Regions from separate parts of the Desulfitobacterium hafniense DCB-2 genome, predicted to be linked through region 2. Evidence: predicted binding sites of a transcription regulator. Region 2 holds the regulator's gene; the other holds the start of a gene.
The links. Region 2 encodes LexA, which represses DNA repair genes until DNA is damaged. Its sites were predicted from a motif close to CNAACANNTGTTNG; they were not measured.

Region 1 (9,457 bases), 1.7 Mb from region 2:
TCTGCCGATTATTCGCACCTTCGCCCCCTTTGTGGCAGGTGTCGGCACCATGAAATACCTGAGGTTCTTGGCGTATAATTTCGTAGGGGCTTTATTGTGGGTTACGGTAGCTCTTTGCGCAGGTTATTTCTTTGGCAATCTGCCTTTTGTAAAGGATAATTTTACCTTGGTGATCTTTGCGATCATTGGCATATCGGCTGTTCCCGCGGTTTATGCCTATATTAAGAATTGGCTGCAGGGGAGAAACCAGCGCAAAGTAAGCACGAATAATGAATCGAACTAAAAAAGGATTTTGCTGCTCTGAAATAGAAGAAGGAATTAACACTGGTTAATAGTGTTAATTCCTTTATTTTTTCCTGAGAATAAGATAAGAGGAGGGCATGATGATGAGCAGGGCGAAAACGGTACAATCCTTGGCTGTCATCACTTTGATTTTTCTGATGATCGCCGGTTCGATAGGGTTATCCTCGGGAATGACCAAAGAAGAGCTGGAGTATCGTCCCCTGACCTTGAGCGAGGTAACAAAGCTTTTTGCCCAAAAAGGGCTTAAGCTTGAAGCGGTGGCAAGAGAAGGATTTGAGGATACGGTGCTGCTGGGCATTGAACCTGAGATATTTCGCATCCGTGGCTCTGAGGATTTAGTATGGATCTACCCCTTTTCCTCCCATAGGGAACGGGAGCAGCTGGCCGGGCATTACTGGAGATTTAACGACGAAATGATGGCGGTGTTTTTGCCTCACAGCCAGCTTTTCCAGACCCTGGCGGCGAAGAATATGTTCATCGTGTACTGCCCTTTGCTGGACATAGAAAGCTTAAAGACGATGGGGCCGGACTATGCTTCCTATGTGCAACGCTCAAAAGCGATCAGGGAATTGGTGCTGAGAGACTTAAATGGCGGGAAGACGCTGGTTTTCCGGGGAGAGGGTCAATACTGGATGGTTGAGGTAGTGCTTGACTGCTTTGGCCAATTTTATAAAGATGATCAGGGTGTGCTGGGGTATGAGAGCTGGAGTGAAGGGAGTTCTGCAGCCAAATACAAGGGGAATCCTTCTCAAGTGGAATCCTTTAACTATAGCCTTGAAGGTAATTATGGCAGCATCAGTGGAACATGGCATACTCTAGGTCCCGATGGCTTTGCCAGGTTGGGCGGAGGGAGCGGTTTAGTGAGAAAGGCTGAAGACAGCTGTAGTTTCAGTATACAATGGAACGGTCGAAGAGAAACCTTTAACCTGGAGGTGGATCCTTTCGGAATGATACGGTTGCCTTATTAAAAGGAAACTTATTAAAAGGAGATAGCTTGGCGATACCTTGTATGGGCAATGGTTTGTGGGATATAATATAAAGAAATTTTTCTGCGCAGTGAGCGGTAAGACAGAAAGTCCACGGCTTTCATCTCAGGAAGAGGGCGCCGTGGACTATTATATCAGGGGGTTTGGAGTTATGAATTTGCCTTTAGTGGGGTTAAAGGATGAACGAAGTACGATCAGGATAGGGGATACGACTATCGGAGCCCGTGAGGTCGTGCTGATGGCCGGTCCTTGTGCCGTGGAATCCGGAGAACAGATGCGGGCCGCTGCCCAAGGGGTCAAAGCAGCCGGCGGCAAGATTTTAAGAGGGGGAGTCTATAAGCCCCGCACTTCCCCCTATAGCTTCCAGGGGTTAGGGGAAGAAGGAATAGACTATCTGAGGGAAGCTGCAGCGGAATATGGACTTCTTACTGTGACGGAGGTTATGGATGAACGCAGCCTGGATGTGCTGGTGGATAAAGTGGATATTCTGCAGGTAGGGTCCCGCAACATGCAAAACTTCCACCTTCTTAAGCTGCTGGGGGAGGTAAGAAACCCGGTGATTCTGAAGCGGGGCCTGGCGGCCACGGTGGAGGAATGGCTTGCGGCTGCAGAATATATCTTAGCCGGCGGGAATGCTCAGGTGATTCTTTGCGAGCGGGGGATTCGCACCTTTGAGCCCAGCACCCGCAATACCCTGGACCTCAGTGCGGTGAGCCTGGTGAAAGTGCTTTCCCATCTGCCGGTCATTGTGGATCCCAGCCATGCGGCTGGGAGGGTGGATATCATTCCTGCTTTAGCCAAGGCCGCTGTAGCGGTAGGAGCCGATGGGCTGCTGATCGAAGTCCATCCCCATCCTGAGGAAGCCCAAAGCGACGGGATGCAATCTCTGACTCCGGAGCAGTTTGCCCGACTCGCCGCAGAGCTCCGGCCCATCGCTCAAAGCGTCGGACGAAGTATGGCTCATTCTCCAAAGGCCTGATCCCATGCTGGAAAAGGAAGAAAAGATCCTGAAAATAAAATCATGAACCTTTAAGCAAGGGGGACTGAGAGCAGGTTAAGGGGGCTCATGGTCCTCCTTGCTCACATCTTATAGAGAAACCATTTGCATGTATGAAGTTCATACTTCAGCTCATAAATCTTAAGAAGCCCGTTGCTGATGCTTTGACAGCGAAAAATAAGCATGGGATTGCCGGCCAGTTTTTCTTCGGATTTGGAGATGATTTTGTCGACGGCAATGACGACAGGGCTATCTTCGAAGTAGGCCTTGAATTTAAGGGGCCGGGGCATGCCCTGATCATTGAAATGGGCGATCATCTCCAGGGGCTGCATCATAACCTTCACGAAAAGCACTCCCTCCTTTTTAGAGCTAAAGCAGGCTGGTCATGGCCGGATACTCCTCTTCAGCGATGACTCCCCCAGTCATGGATTTAAGGCCGGAGTGGAGATAAGAGGAGCGCATAATAGCCTGAGAGCCAAAGCGCTGGCGAATGATATCGACAGCCTGGTCCACTTTCCGATCCCGCTCGTAATCCTTAGTGAAAAAGGAAAACTGCAGGAAATCGTTTTGACAGAGCTCAGAGGCCCGGACTCCCAGATGTCTCAGGGGCTGACCTTTCCATAATTCGTCAAAGAGCTGGCAGGCAATCTCCCATAGCTCATTGGTACAGTCTGTAGCGTGGGAGAGTTTGCGTTGATGGGAATAGGAAAGGAATTCATGGGTTCGAAAGGAAATGGATATCAGCCGGGCAAAGTATTGATCATGCCTTAAGCGGGCGCTGACCGTTTCCACAAGGGAGAGAAGAACCAGGTGAGCCTCTCTGCGGTTTTTTACATCGAAGGATGTGGTGGTGGAATTGCCCATGCCTTTGACCGCTACCCGGCCGCCGGGGCGGACGGGGGAGTTTTCAATGCCGTGAGCATAATTCCAAATCAGCAGGCCGTGACTTTTCATGATCCCTTTCAAGAGGCGAGGGTCGGTGTGCGCCAGCTCTCCGATGGTTTTGATATTGCGGGAGAGGAGCTGGCGGGTGGTTGCCCTTCCGACCATGAAGAGTTCCCCCACGGGTAAGGGCCACATTTTCTCAGCAATCTCTTCAGGGAATAAGGTATGGACTTGGTCGGGTTTTTGGAGTTCGGAAGCCATCTTTGCCAACAGTTTATTGGTGGAAATACCGATATTTACGGTAAAGCCCAGCTCGTTCCTGATTCGCTCCTTGATTTTATAAGCGGTAGCCAGAGGGTCCCCAAAGAGAAGGTCCATGGCGGTGAAGTCCAGAAAATATTCGTCCACGGAAAACTGTTGGATTAGAGGGGAATAGTCTCTTAAAATAAGGCTTAGAGCCTCGCTGCACTGACGGAAGAGGAGATAATTAGGCCTGGCAATGATCAGGTCCGGACATTTGGCGAGGGCGGAGTATAAAGTCTCCCCGGTTTTAATAGCATATTCCTTAGCCGGGATCGACTTGGCCAGAACAATCCCGTGCCGGGTCAAGGGATCGCCGCCCACCACGGAAGGGATAGTCCTTAAATCCAGAGGATCTCCCTGCTGAAGGCGATAGACGGCTTCCCAGGAAAGGTAGGCCGAGTTAACATCAATATGAAAAATGATCGATTTGCTCAAGATCCAATCACCACCTATGTAGAAAAACCATATTCATAATGAAGCGCTCTTTGTGAATGGAGTGGGAGCCAGGGTCTGCGCTATCTATTATAATAGAATATATGTTCTGCATCAATAGAAACAAATATTCTATTATTGTCATAAAATCCCTTGAATACTAAATTCAAGGGAGCTATTTGGCAGTGGAGCAAAAAATCCAAACAAAAAGTCGATTTTTTAATAAAATGTTCGGATTTTAGACTTGAATTATTGAAGAGCATAAGGTATAGTTGTTAGGGTTTGGCTGCTGTTAAGTTTTGACTGCCGTTAAGTTTAACCGAGGAGGAATAAGCCTTGAAAAAGTATAATGTGATCATCGTTGGGGCAGGCCCCGCCGGAATTTTTGCCAGTTATGAATTAGCGACGCAAGCTCCTGAATCTGCTGTTCTTTTGATTGAAAAAGGACGGGATATCTATAAACGCAGTTGTCCTATTTTGAAAAAGACTCTTTCGAAATGTCCGCCCCCCAATAAGCAAAGAGAGTTCGCCAGCTGCACTCCTGCCTGCTCTATTACCAACGGTTTTGGCGGTGCGGGAGCCTATTCTGATGGGAAATTCAATATCACCACCGAGTTTGGCGGATGGCTCACCGAGTATTTGCCTCCTTCGGAGGTGTTGAGCCTCATTCACTATGTGGATCAGATTAACTTAAAGCATGGAGCGACCAGTTCACTGACCGATCCCAGCACTCCTACGGTAAAGGAGATTGAGAGAAAGGCCCTGGGAGCCGGCTTGAAGCTGCTCCGGGCCCAAGTCCGCCATCTGGGAACAGAATTAAACCTGGAAATCCTCAAGGATATTTATGAGTACCTCAAAGGAAAAATCGACATGGTGTTCGAAACGGAAGTCGCCGATATTATGACCGCTGAAGCGGAAGGACACCTGCAGGTTAAAGGCATCCGTACCAATAAGGGAGAGGAGTATTATGCTCCTAAAGTAGTCGTGGTTCCCGGACGGGATGGTTCGGAATGGTTCAAGGATGTCTTGAAGAAGTACAATCTGGAAATGAGCAGCAACCAGGTGGATGTGGGGGTTCGGGTAGAAACCCTGGATACCATCATGGAAGATATTAACGAGAATTTGTATGAAGGGAAATTTCTCTATCGGACCTCTGTAGGGACTACGGTGAGAAGCTTCTGCAGCAATCCTTCCGGCCATGTGGTTATTGAGAATCATACCGGGGTTATGCTGGCCAATGGCCATGCTTACCGAGATAAGAATCTGGGCAGCCATAATACCAATTTTGCCCTGCTGGTATCCCATAACTTCTCCTATCCTTTCAACAAGCCTACGGAGTATGCCAAGAACATTTCCCGGCTGGCTAATGATTTATCCAACGGCAGCGTGCTGCTGCAGACCTTTGGGGACATCATGAAGGGCCGCCGTTCCACAGAGAAGCGGGTCAAAGAAAGTTTTGTGGAGCCCACCCTCAAAGAAGCTGTACCTGGTAATTTAGGGTTGGTGCTTCCTTATTCCACCATGAAGAGCATCATTGAGATGATTGAGGCCCTGGATAAAGTGACGCCTGGTATAGCCTCTGAGCACACCTTGCTTTATGGCGTGGAAGCCAAGTTCTACTCTTCCCGTCCCAAGCTGAAAAATAACTTTGAGACGGAGATTGCAGGACTTTATGCCGGGGGAGACGGAGCGGGAATTACCCGGGGACTGGCTCAGGCCGAGGCCTGCGGAGTGAAAATCGCGCGCAATATCATTGAGGAAAACAGCTAAAGAATATTGATGCTCTTTCCTTGAGCAAGTCTGGGATGAAAGTTGAAAAAAGCGGCTGGTCACAATCCAATGTGACAGCCGCTTTTTCGGTTAATTTAAGCTCCCTTAGTTACCTTTTGTCTCAGCTGCAGATTTAGCAAACTCATCCAGGATCTCTTGGGAGGGCTCAGTGGTCAGCAGACTGACGATAATGATCGAAAGCAAGCCCATGATAAAGCCGGGGATCATTTCATAGACGGCGGCGAAGGTCGGGAACTGCTCCCAAAGGATTACGGTGGCAGAGCCCACGATCATACCGGCCAGAGCTCCCCATTTGTTCATCCGTTTCCAGTAGAGGCTGAGGAGAATAACGGGGCCGAAGGCGGAACCAAAGCCGGCCCAGGCGTAGCCTACCAGATTGAGGATGGTATCGTTTTGAGTCCAGGCCAGATAGGTGGCCAGTAGAGCAACGAGCAAAACACAGAGACGGCTGACGAAAACCAATTCCTTATCTTTGGCCTCACGGTGGAAGAGAATCCGGTAAATATCCTCGGTCAGGGAGCTGGAGGTCACCAGAAGCTGCGAAGAAATAGTGCTCATAATGGCGGCCAGAATAGCGGAGATCAGGAGCCCGGTGACGATGGGATGGAAGAGGATTTTTCCCAGCTCGATAAACACTGTCTCAGGATCGGCCAGAGTCAGGCCATGGGTGGCAAAGTAAGCGATTCCCAGGAGACCGGTAAGCATAGCCCCCACTTCGGAAAAGACCATCCAACTCATGCCGATACGGCGGGATTTTTTGATTTCGCTTACCGAAGAGATGGCCATAAAACGGACAATAATATGGGGCTGGCCGAAATAGCCTAAACCCCAGGCCAGAAGAGAGATGATACCGATGACACTGGTTCCGGTGAAGATATTCAAGAGTGCCGGATCAATGGTTTGAATGGTGGTGAAGGAAGAGCCGAGGCCGCCGCTGTGCCAGAGGGTGACCACCGGCACCATGGTTAAAGCGGTGACCATGATTAATCCCTGGACAAAGTCTGTAAAGCTGACCGCTAAGAATCCCCCGATCAGGGTATACCCCACGATGACCAGAAGAATCAGCCAAAGCCCCGTATGGTAACCGATGCCAAAGGTGGTATTAAAGAGGACGGCGCCGGAAACCAAACCGGAAGAAACATAGAAAGTAAAGAAAATGATAATAACAAGTGCGGAAACTAAACGGATCACATGGGAAGTATCACGAAAACGATGGCCAAGGAAAGAAGGGATGGTAATGGAATTGCTGGCGATTTCTGTGTAAGAACGCAGGCGGGGAGCTACATAGAGCCAGTTGAAATAAGCGCCGATGGTAAGTCCGACCACAATCCAGCCGGAACTGATTCCCGCAGCGAACATAGCCCCTGGCAGCCCCATCATGAGCCAGCCGCTCATATCCGAGGCACCGGCGCTTAAAGCTGTGACCGCAGGGCCCAGGGTTCGTCCTCCAATCATGTAATCGGATAGGTTTGTGGTTCTTTTGTAAGAATAATACCCGATGGCCAGCATCATGACCATATAGAAAATGACCGAAAAAGCAATCACTCCAACATCACTCTCCTCAATTTTAAAAATTTATCTATATAAAGAAACTATTATAGTACACATAATAATATCATAAGACCTTAAGATTTATAAGTAGGCAATGAATAAGTATACATAATTTTTTAATATTTTTTCAATTATTTCAACTGGAAAAAGAAAAGCAACCTTGGTCCCACTCAATTAATGTTTAAGTGGTCCGTGGTTGCCTTTCAGGTTTTGAACAAGACCTTCAGTGATAAAATTTAAGCTTTCTCCAGCACTTCTTTCAAATCGTCGCGAACGCTTGCCTTAGCCAAAGGGACCTGGGCACGATAGGCAGAGCGGCAGATCACATGGGAGGAAACGGGAGAGGTCAGAAACACAAAGAAAATGCCCAGGAATAATTTGATGCTGAAATAATCCTCCACAAATAAGAAAAAGAGGAAGGTTCCCAGCAGAACAAATAATACTCCTAAGGTAGAGCTTTTGGCGAGAGCATGGGCACGATTATAGACATCCGGGAGACGAATGAAGCCAATGGCACTGAGGAAGCCGAAGATGGTTCCCATTAAAATAATGATCCCGATACCTAACTCAATCAAAGTGCTGCCGTTCAATGACAATCCCCCTCTCGATAAAGCGTGCGAAAGCGATGGTTCCGATAAAGGACAGAATCCCGATCAATAAAATCACTTCAAAAAAAGCGGTGGTCCTGAGGAGCACGGAAAAAATGGCTACCGAGGCAATAATGTTAATGCCCAGCACATCCAGGGCTTGCACGCGGTCAGAGGCCGTGGGCCCTTTGAGGCAACGGTAAATCGTTATCAGGATGGAAAGGGTTGAGAAACATAAGGATAAAAATATAACCCAGAATAAGATTCCCTCGATCATGGTCGCGTCACCTTCTTAATAGCTTCTTCGAACTTTTCCTTAGAGCGGATCACCGCGTCACTGAGCTCGGGAATATCCATGGCGTGGATATAGAACAGCTTCTTATCCGGAGTGATCTCCATCACCACGGAGCCTGGGGTTAGAGTAAGGAGGAGTGCCAGAAGGGTGACTTCCATATCCGATTCCAGGCTGGTTGCGAAGGATATAATTCCCGGCTTAATATCGATCTGCGGTTTGATGATTTCCCGGAGCACCAGGATGCTGGAGGTGAAAAGCTCATAGATAAAGAGAAAAAAGAGCTGTATAACGGCGTGCAAGGTAAAAAGGTAGAATTTGCTGTCAAGAAAGCGCCGCAAAATGAAGAGGACCAATATACCAAATAAATACCCGCTGGCAAAGGTTAAGATGCTCCAATCATCCTGAAGAAACATCCATAAAACCCCGATAAATAAATTGATTAGCACCTGCATTGGCACTGGAAATCACCTCTTTTCTTCATGCGCACTTATGGGTATCTCTCCTGGAAAACGGCCTCAATATAGGTCTGAGGATCCAGCAACCCCGCTGCCGCTAAATCCACGACCCCGTGGAGACCTTCTGCTCCCAGGCCTAAGGCGATGGTACAGGCGGTAAGCAGGGCGATGGGAAGGAGCAGCCCTTTGGTGGTTCCTTTTTCCGTTTCCTCGGTAAAGTTTGTGTAGCCCCAGAAGACGTTCATGAACAGTTTTAACATGGAATACAAAACCATCAGACTGGTGAGCAGGCCGATGCCGCCGAGCCAGAAGTAACCGGCGCGAAAGGTTCCTTCCGTGACAAAGATTTTGCCGAGGAAGCCGCTCAAGGGGGGAATGCCGGATATGGATAAAGCGGCGACAAAGAACATCCAGCCCAATTGAGGGTGCAAGCGGATGAGTCCGCTCATATCCTTAAGCTTTCCCGTGCCGGTCAGATGAAGGATTGTTCCTCCCAAGAGGAAAAGGAGAGCCTTGACGATCATGTCATGAGCCAGATAATAGATGGAGCCCCGCAGGCCCGTTTCCGTGAAAGAGGCAAAGCCCGCCAGAATAAAGCCCACCCCAATCACCACATTATAGGTGAGGATGCTCTTGATATCCCCAAAAGCAACGGCCCCCATAGCCCCCAGCAGCATGGTCACGGCAGCGAGAACCCCGATGAGCAGATGGGTAACTTCGGGTTCATGGTAAAAAACCAGGGAGAATAAACGCATAATGGCGTAGATCCCCACTTTGGTCAATAAGGCAGCGAAGAGAGCGGCGATAGCTGTAGGGGGAGCGCTATAAGAACCGGGCAGCCAGAAGAAAAGGAAAAGACCGGCTTTCAGGCT
Region 2 (9,457 bases):
AAGGAGGATCAGGATGTCTTGAATAAGGTCGTTGAACGTCTTGGTTTGAGTTCTCCAGGTCAACTCCTGCGGATGCTCTGCTCTGGTGATGCGGACCGTATAGAGTGGATTTGTAAGGGTTTTAAGGATGCTCACAAATTGTTCTAAGGGGGTTATCATGCATTTTAAAGCTGAGACTGTAGAGCAGTTTAAGGTTTTGAGGTTTATAGAGGAAATTTTTGATATTACATGCATTTCTGTAAAACTTAAAGATAGATATTCAGTTGAAGTTATAGATATGGTTGGGGGTTCTATTTGTTTTGTTTATAAGGATGGAGAGATAATTGAATTGTATCCTTGTGGGAATTAGTGTAATATAAAGTTCAGGAGGGATAGGCATTGGATAAAGCTGATTTAATTTTAGAGAGACTAACGGCAATGGACAGGGCTTTTCGTTCGGAAATGAAAACTTTAAATGATAAAATCGATCGCGTTTCTGATGAAGTTAAGCAGGTTTCTAGGATGCAAAAACTCACATGGGAAGCTGTTAAAGATTTGGACAAAGAAGTTGTTAGGCATGATGATGAAATTAACAAAATTAAAGCTTTGTAATGCAATACATATTCGGCCTGGTAATCCCAGGTCGATTTTTTTATTGTTCGGGTTTTTGTTGCCAGGCTCGCTCCCATCGGCGGTGATCCTGCTCCTGGGATAAGTGCTGCCGTGGTCTTTTTGCTGTGTTTTCCGAATTAAATTCTTCTTTTTGCTTTCAACGTTCGTACACCTTCAGGGGGCCGGGGGAAGTCCCCCGGAAATGAGCGACAGCGAATTGTAGCCGCGCGGTGTTTTGTAGACCTTTGCCAGCCCCTGTCCCGGCGTAAACAGGTTTCTGACTGTGTTCATGGATGGAGTGGGGGAGGTCGTTTTTAATCGCCGACATTGCCTTTCCCTTTGGTGATCCATTCGTAGACTCAAGTAGAGGTTTTTGCTTGGTTGAGAGCGCGCATAGCGTGATTGGCTTGTCGGCTCCGACGTTCCCCGGCCCCAGGTAATACTTACTACTTCACTTGTAACTTATATAATAATTAGTTCTTAGCATCGCCTAACCCTACCAAGCCATAAGCTAGCCTCACTTGATTCTCCCGGCCGGGAGAGGGGAGAGAGTGTTCCTCGTAACCAAGGACCTCATAGTGCCGACAAAGGAATTTTGACCGTAGTGCAACGAAGGGAAACATTCCGGCAGAGCTTCCCCGGGAATGGCAGGCGGCGACACAGGGGCCGCAGACGGAAAAGGAATACCCCGATATGCGCGCGCATGTCCCGGCTGGGTAGCCCGAAGGGCGTAGGGCAACCTAAAAGGAATACCTGTGATTGGTAGGGACTGCGCGCGCATAAACTCCGGATAAGGCCTAAAAGAAAAAGAGCACTACTCTGTATTAAAACGATATTTAGTGCAGAGTTTATTTTTTTTTTTTTTTTTTGTTGTAAGATATTGGGTTTTTATCAGGTGATTAGTAATGTTTTGAAAGAAAAACAGAAAAAATAAAAAAGTTACTTGTCAATTGGCCAATAATTGTTTATATTTGTATTAATCCTATAATAGATATTCCCTGTAGAGTTGTGCTAAATTTTTAGTGCAAGGGGGAATATTTTCATGGCCAGACCTGAGAAAAATCTTAACGAAAATTTGATTCTTGATCTTTATAAGCAAGGATATACTTCACGAGAAATAGCTAAGCAGGTTGGGGTTTCACCAACTACTGTAATGAATCGTATTCGTAAATATGGAACTGTTAGTGTGAGTTTTAGCGTGAAAAGGGATTTCATTCAGAATTAGTATACCCCTCCACGGGTATGCTGACAGCTTTACATAATATCTATTATAGGACCCAAAATAAAAAAAGAAAGACCCTTCCCTTAGCTGAGTTCCTGTCTGTCATTTGGGAAGGTCTTTAAATAAGCATAAATAAGCTATTGAGCTCAGAGTTAACTAATTGTCTTCGTTTTTAATTCTAAACGTTTTAACGGGATGTTTCGTTCTAATATCTTCAGTGTTGATTATAATTTCCTCGATTTCAATGCCCGCAAAGTCAGCTGTAGATTCTATACACTGACAGCAATTATCACAGGTTTTTTCGCTGTTTAATTCACAGCGGTCGCATTCACCGCATTCAGTACAGAGTCGATTCTCAAGGACACAAGATTCACCGTATTGTTTCATGATTCAGCACTCCCATGTTTAATAAACTGACCCTAGTCAGCTTAGACTACGGTACAAAAAATCCTGGTATATTATAAAACGCATCCGGACTGCTTAAAATATTTTTTAAGGCCGACCGTGTTCGTATCTTAGCCATTCCTTGGTCCAATAACTCAACAGTATCCGTATAACGCTGCTTACTGCCTAATAGGACCAATAAAAGGTCGCCGTCCTCACTTGTGATATATGTTACAAGGCACTGGCCGGCTTCGGTTGTGGTCCCTGTTTTAAGCCCTTGATCTCCCGGATAAATACCTAAAAGTTGATTCGTATTGGAGATTTCCCGGACCTGCTTCCAACCGTTGGCATCGGTCCATTCTACCGATGCCTTTTTTTGATTGATATAATCCATGAGCACAGGGGTTTCCGTTACCTTTGCAGCAATAATGGCTAAATCTTTGGCAGTAGTATATTGATCTTCTGCCGGCATACCATCGGCTGTTTTAAACTGACTATCCTGACAACCGAGTTCAGCGGCATAACTATTCATGGCCTGAATAAACTGCTCCTTAGTGCCATAAGCTGCCACAGCTAAGGCATTGGCGGCGTCATTGGCACTGTATACATACATTGCCGTAAACAAGTCCTTGACAAGGATCTTATCCCCAGGCTTAAAGCCAAGAACAGAGCCTTCCACCTTAACTTCCTCTCCTAAGGTAATGAGCTCATCCGCTTGCAGCTTTTCATGAACAAGAAGCCCGGTTAAAAGTTTTACCGTGCTGGCAGGCGCCCGGTGTGTATCCCCGTTTTTCTCCAGAAGCCTCTCCCCTGTTTGTAAATTAAGCATAAGATAGCTGGAGTCTTCAGGAGGCGTAAATTGATTAGCATCCACTTGACTCTGGGATGTCTTGGTCAGGTTGAGGTTGCTCTTTCCGGCACCTTTGTCAAGAGATGCCCCTTTATCCGGGTTCTCTTGACCGTTTAAGAGATTAGAACTTAGAGTATGAAGGGTACTCGCTAAACCCGTTCGATCCAACAAACCTGGAAAAAAGGTTAAAACGATTGCCGCTGTCGCAATCATCGTTAAAAACGTAAGGAAAACTCTTTTCCTTGATTTTTTACTCATATCTTGCCTTCTTTATAAGATGATAAGATGTACTGGACAATATCGACCTCTCTATATAATAATGAATTTTAACCCTAAGGGCAAGACCATCATGAAATTACCAACCAATTGGCAATTTGGTTGGTAATAGGGTTGTTCTGCTTCTAACTCTGACTTTGCTGCCAGATATATAGGAACGGATAAGGATTCACCCACTCGCCATTAGGAAGTTCAATACCAAAGTGCAGATGATCCGGAGTTGTCAGAGCATCCCCCGTATGGCCCAATGTCCCCAAAAAATCCCCTTTCCTAACCTCTTGGCCTTCCCGGAGTTGAGGGTTTATAGCCTTTAGATGAGCATAGTAATAATAGTTGCCATCTTCTCCCCTAACCCCTACCCGTTCTCCGCCAAGGCGGTTCCAACCCAGCTTCTCAACTTTGCCGTTGCCAGCACTGATAATGGGAATGCCTTCTGCGCCAAAAATGTCCGTTCCCTCATGTCTGCGTGCTCCACCCTCCCGATCTGCCCCAAAGGTATCCATGTACCAGACCTGACCCATCACCGGAAAAGCAAAACGGCCCGGCTCATAAAAGGGATAAGTTAAAAGAATCTGCCGCCTCTCAAGGATTTGTCGAACAACATCTTCACTGATTTGGATTTCCTTGTTTTTCCAAACAATGTCTTGAAGCCCTATGCCCTGTTGGAGCTGTTGGATGAGGTAATGCTCTGCATCTATTTCAACGGTGCTTCGTACAGCTATTAAATCCGCCCAAGCCTCAGGAGAAATCCCCTCCCCTTCTTTCTGACATTGCAGCACAAGTTCAGCAGACAGATTCGTGAGATAAGGATAGATATCAGCAGAGATCTTGGGGGGCTTATGGATGCCCTTCCAGGCAACTGCGCTGATCAGAATGACCACAAGCAGCTTCAGGAACAAAGTCCAGTGCTTTTGTCTCGGTTTAAGGCCTTTGCGCGTCCTCATTCATCTCTCCCCTCTCTACAATGCATAATATGGGGGGAAAGGTCGGATTAGAAGTATAACTAAGGCTGATTCTTTAAGATCGGAGTATAAATCACTTGACCGGTTTGTATGGTAGTATCTGTGAGCTGATTGTATTCCATAATTTTAAGAACAAGCGTACGGGTATCGATTTGCAGGCCGGAGTTCTCAGCCAAGGACCAAAGAGTGTCCCCGGATTGAACGATTTGCGGCTGGAAAGCAAGGTCCTCTACCCTGCTGTTTGCCTGGCTCCAGTCCCAGAAGAACCAGCCCATACTGCCAAAGACCATGAGGAAAAGCAGCATATAAGAACACAGCTGCCTTTGCAGTTGTTTCATTCGATAATTCCGATAGCTTCTATAATGGCCTCTGTAGTTCCGGACGGAAGAAGAACAAGCACTCATATTAATCCCCCTCTATGTTCCTGTTAAAACTAAATAAATACGAACATAAGTTCTTGAAAACAGTATAAAGGAGACCAGGAAGATTCGTCAATACTTTTTCGAACATTTGTTTGCACAGAAGAATATTTAATGCTAAAATAGGTTTAGAACATATGAAAGGGGGAAATTGGGTGTATCCAGATTTATCACAGAGACAGACCGATATCTTGGAGTATATTAAACGGGTTATTCGAGAAAAGGGTTATCCCCCCTCTGTCCGCGAAATAGGCGACGCCGTTGGCTTGATGTCCAGTTCCACTGTTCACGGGCATTTGCAGACCATTGAGGAAAAGGGGTACATACGTCGCGATCCCACCAAACCTCGAGCCATTGAGATATTAGACAGTTCCAGTGATGCTAATGAGAAAAAGACTGTTTTTGTCCCCATCATTGGCAAAGTAACCGCCGGGCAGCCTATTTTAGCCCAGGAGAATATCGAAGATACGTTCCCGCTTCCTGTTGATGTGGTTAACTCAGACACAGTGTTCATGCTGAGAGTCAAAGGCGAAAGTATGATTGATGCGGGAATTATGGATGGGGATCTTATTTTAGTACGCCAGCAAAAAGTAGCCCGTAATGGCGAGATCGTCGTGGCCATGATTGATGAAGAAGCTACGGTAAAACGGTTCTACAAGGAAAAAACACTGATTCGCCTGCAACCTGAAAACCCTTATATGGAGCCTATCTACTCTCAGGATGTCACTATCTTGGGCAAAGTTATTGGGGTATTTCGTATTTTACACTGATTTATAAACTACAGGGACAGCAAAAGCAGACCTCCATTCCACACTGATGTGGGTGGATGTCTGCTTTTTTATTATGAAAGTACAATGACAGGCAGGATTTTTATGGTAGAATGGATCTATTAAATTTATATTTGTGCGGAGCGAACTTTGCAATGGCAGCAAGGGAACTGTGAGGTTAAGAAATCATGATAGACAAAAAAATCATCATACAATTTACGACGCTGACATTTTGCATAGCCTATCTTGTATCAGGCGCTTTGATTGCACTTGGGCAATTCGGATATTCGGTTCACAATTGGGTTCACTCGTTACAGCAATTTGGGATGAATATTCCTTTTGCAATCTATATTTTGTCGCCTGCTATTGCTTCATATATCGTTCTCAAGAAAAATAACAAAATAGCAGATTTTAAGGAATGGTTGAAAACTGTTTTTTACGCCAAAAATAACATCTCTCTCTATTTGTTCGTTGTTGCAGGGCTTGCACTCTATTTTTTGATACATATTGCAGTTTCAGGCCCCACGGCAATGGTGCTGCCATTTTATACGTTCTTCCTTTCCCTGCCTGGTAATCTTATTATCGGCGGCTTGGAGGAAGCTGGCTGGATGTACGTATTGCAGCCTGAGCTTGACAAAAAATATGGCTTTGTTCTATCTTCTCTTTTTGTTGGCATCATTTGGATTTTATGGCATATCCCTCTCTTCTTCATTCCGGGGACGAATCATGGCGAGGGCCTCATTAACTTTTGGATGTTTGCAGTTCAACTCATGGCCTTTCGGTTTTTCAACGGGGCAATCTACAAAATATCAGGAAAAGGCCGTGTGTTTATGTGCGTATTATTCCACACCATGTTCAATGCGGTATCTCCCCTCTTTGGCACCATGACGATGACTTGGGCGGGAACAATTGCCGCAAATACTGTGATTGTTCTTGTTTCAATGGTAACCGTTGTGATATACGACCAAAAGAGCAGGCGAATGGTATAAAAATAACCCTGAACTCCGCTGACTAAACGGCTTTCAGGGCTGTATACCGATATACTAACGGGATATTTTCCGGGAACGGCTGTCTCTAAAGCGTTGGAAGCCCAGTTCGATCAAGCGGGTGATCAATTCGGTGTAAGGGATGCCGCTAGCTTCCCAAAGCTTAGGGTACATGGAGATCTGAGTGAACCCCGGCATGGTATTGATTTCGTTGATGTAGATCTGACCGCCCTCCGTGACGAAGAAATCCACCCGGCTTAAGCCGCAGGCTTCGACGGCTTTGAAGGCGGCAACAGCCTTTTCCTGCAAACTCCTGACGACCTCGGGAGCCAAAGGAGCGGGAATCACCAGCTGAGAGCCGGTGTCGATGTACTTGGCTTCATAATCATAAAAATCCTTGGCGGGAAGAATCTCTCCCGGGATACTGGCTTGGGCATCCTCATTGCCCAGGACACTCAACTCAATTTCGCGTCCCACGATATTTTGCTCTACGACCAGTTTGCGATCGTACTCCGCAGCAAGCTGGAGGGCTTGGATGAGCTCCTCCCTGTTCCGTGCTTTGGAAATGCCTACACTGGAGCCTAAATTGGCAGGCTTGACAAAACAAGGATAACCCAAAGAGTGTTCGATATTATCCAGCAGTTGCTCCATCGGTTTCTGGAGCATGGTTCTAAGTACGGTGATATAAGGGGCTTGGGGCAGGCCCGCTTCGGTAAAAACTGCTTTCATACGGTCTTTATCCATACCCAGAGCGGAGCCGAGAACTCCGGAGCCGGCGTAAGGAATATTGGCCATTTCAAACAAGCCCTGAATGGTCCCATCCTCTCCGAAGGGTCCGTGAAGAACGGGGAAAATCAAAGCAAACTTCCCATCTTGAGGAAGGGAACTGCCGTCTAAAGCGATAAAGCGGGGGTTCGTAGGATCGTGGGCAAGAATGACAGGAATACCCTCCAGCGCGGGGTCCTGCTGCCATTGTTCAGGACGTATTCCCCAGTGCCATTGGCCGTTTTTGGCAATGCCAATCGTCTCTATCTCATATTTTTCTTGATCGATGGCCTTAAGTACAGAACTGGCAGAGTTCAGGGAAACCTCATGTTCTCCGGATTGACCTCCGAAGAGAATAATAATCTTTTGCCGTGTCATTGGCGTACCCATCCTCTCTATTCTATTTTAGAAAATAGCCCAGAAAACCTGAAAACAGTGCTTAGGTGTGTACGGATGTACATAAAGCTGCACAAGCCAAGCAACAGGTTTACTCTATACTATATGCACAGGGGTGAAAAGGCTGCCACAATCAATCGATTGTTCCAATATGGTTAAGCGGCCAATAACGAAATAACGTCATCCCGGAGATGTTTTCAATCGGCAGAAAACCCCATTCCCGGGAATCGGCACTGCTGTTGCGATTATCTCCCATAACAAAAACGGAACCTTCCGGAACGACCAAAGGCTCAAGATTTTTAATTTGAGGCTCCATAACGTAAGGCTCTTCCACTTCCTGGCCATTGATATAGGTCTTATGATCCTTGATCTCAATGGTATCTCCCGGCAAAGCAATCAAACGTTTGATAAAATCGTCGGAAGAGTGGGCGCTGGAAGGCGGATGAAAAACAATAATATCCCCTCGTTCAAAATCACCAAAATGCTTAAAAAAGAACTTATCGACAATAATCCGGTCCTGGAGCTGAATCGTCGGCAGCATAGAGCCGGTGGGGACTAATCTGGCCTCCAGCACAAAGGTGCGAATGACCCAGGACAAGGCAAAGGCAATAATCACAATCTCGATGACTTCAATAATAGTTTTAAACATACTCTTCGCTTTTACTTTGATATCTTGTTCGTTGATATCCTGTTCGTTTCCCATGGTGTGCACCTCACTTTAGTAATCCCTGTTCCCAAAGTTTTTGAGCCGCTAATAGATTCCCAAACTTAATATAATTCATGGAAACCCCACCCTGCTGATAAGCAATAAAGGGGTCACGCATGGGGCCGTCCGCGGAGAATTCGCTGGTCGCACCTTGGATAAAGGTTCCCCCGGCCATAATGACTTCATCTTCATACCCCGGCATTCCCGACGGAATGGGCAGGACATGGCTGTCAACAGGCGAACCCTTCTGGAAGCCCTGACAAAAAGCAATCATCGCCTCCCGGGAATTGAGTTTAACAGCTTGAATCAGATCCGTCCGCAGGGCATCGGGAAGAGGATTGACTTCGAACCCTAAGGCCTGCCAAAAGGCAGCGGAAAAAATCGCTCCCCGAATCGCCTCACTTACGGTCAAAGGACTGAAGAACAGTCCTTGGAAGAACTGGAGCTGCCAGCTGAGGGTCGCTCCCACCTCGCCGCCAATCCCCGGAGCAGTTAAGCGGCAGGCGGCTTTCTCAACAAGCTCTTGTCTGCCGGCAATATATCCTCCTGTGGGAGCTAAACTTCCCCCCAGGTTTTTAATCAGGGATCCCGCCATGAGGTCGGCTCCCACATCCCCGGGTTCACATTTTTCCACAAGCTCACCGTAACAATTATCCACAAAAATAATCAGATGAGGAAAATGCTCCCGGACATAAGCCACAAAGGCGGCGATTTGCTCCATAGGAAGGGAATTGCGCCAGGCATAGCCCCGGGAACGCTGAAGAATAAGCATTTTTGTGTTGGGCTTTATCCCTTGACTTACCAGAGAATGCTGAATAGTTCCTTCTTCACTGAGAGGAACCGAGTCATAAGATACCCCAAAATCCTTAAGGCTCCCCTGCCCTGTTCCCCGGATGCCAATCACCTCTTCCAGAGTATCATAAGGATCTCCCGTAACGGAAATAAAATGATCACCAGGCCGGAGAACACCGAATAAAGCTGTGGCAATGGCATGGGTTCCCGATACAAATTGTCCCCGCACCAAAGCGGCTTCCGTGCCCAGGATGCGGGCCATCACCCGGTCCAGAGTTTCTCTGCCGCTGTCCCCCAGGCCATAGCCTGTGGTGCCCTGTAAATGATAGGTGCTTACCCTT

Region 1: DHAF_RS05795 (Y-family DNA polymerase) is a predicted target of LexA. The motif match lies at 4,004-4,017, and genes of this name have one in related genera.

Annotation. Positions count from the first base shown of each region.
Region 1 is NC_011830.1:1,244,600-1,254,056, forward strand. It holds gene DHAF_RS05775 (DedA family protein) at 1-283, shown strand, start outside; gene DHAF_RS05780 (hypothetical protein) at 381-1,271, shown strand; gene aroF (3-deoxy-7-phosphoheptulonate synthase) at 1,309-2,268, shown strand; gene DHAF_RS05790 (hypothetical protein) at 2,370-2,630, opposite strand; gene DHAF_RS05795 (Y-family DNA polymerase) at 2,656-3,909, opposite strand; gene DHAF_RS05800 (NAD(P)/FAD-dependent oxidoreductase) at 4,243-5,676, shown strand; gene putP (sodium/proline symporter PutP) at 5,782-7,242, opposite strand; gene mnhG (monovalent cation/H(+) antiporter subunit G) at 7,485-7,844, opposite strand; gene DHAF_RS05815 (Na(+)/H(+) antiporter subunit F1) at 7,816-8,112, opposite strand; gene DHAF_RS05820 (Na+/H+ antiporter subunit E) at 8,109-8,582, opposite strand; gene DHAF_RS05825 (Na+/H+ antiporter subunit D) at 8,618-9,457, opposite strand, start outside.
Region 2 is NC_011830.1:2,911,575-2,921,031, forward strand. It holds gene DHAF_RS13580 (hypothetical protein) at 1-147, shown strand, start outside; gene DHAF_RS13585 (hypothetical protein) at 158-349, shown strand; gene DHAF_RS13590 (hypothetical protein) at 379-591, shown strand; gene DHAF_RS13595 (helix-turn-helix domain-containing protein) at 1,634-1,816, shown strand; gene DHAF_RS13600 (hypothetical protein) at 1,970-2,200, opposite strand; gene DHAF_RS13605 (D-alanyl-D-alanine carboxypeptidase family protein) at 2,247-3,305, opposite strand; gene DHAF_RS13610 (M23 family metallopeptidase) at 3,449-4,267, opposite strand; gene DHAF_RS13615 (LysM peptidoglycan-binding domain-containing protein) at 4,327-4,689, opposite strand; gene lexA (transcriptional repressor LexA) at 4,860-5,474, shown strand; gene DHAF_RS13625 (CPBP family intramembrane glutamic endopeptidase) at 5,660-6,460, shown strand; gene DHAF_RS13630 (D-alanine--D-alanine ligase) at 6,515-7,600, opposite strand; gene lepB (signal peptidase I) at 7,752-8,321, opposite strand; gene DHAF_RS13640 (methionine gamma-lyase family protein) at 8,332-9,457, opposite strand, start outside.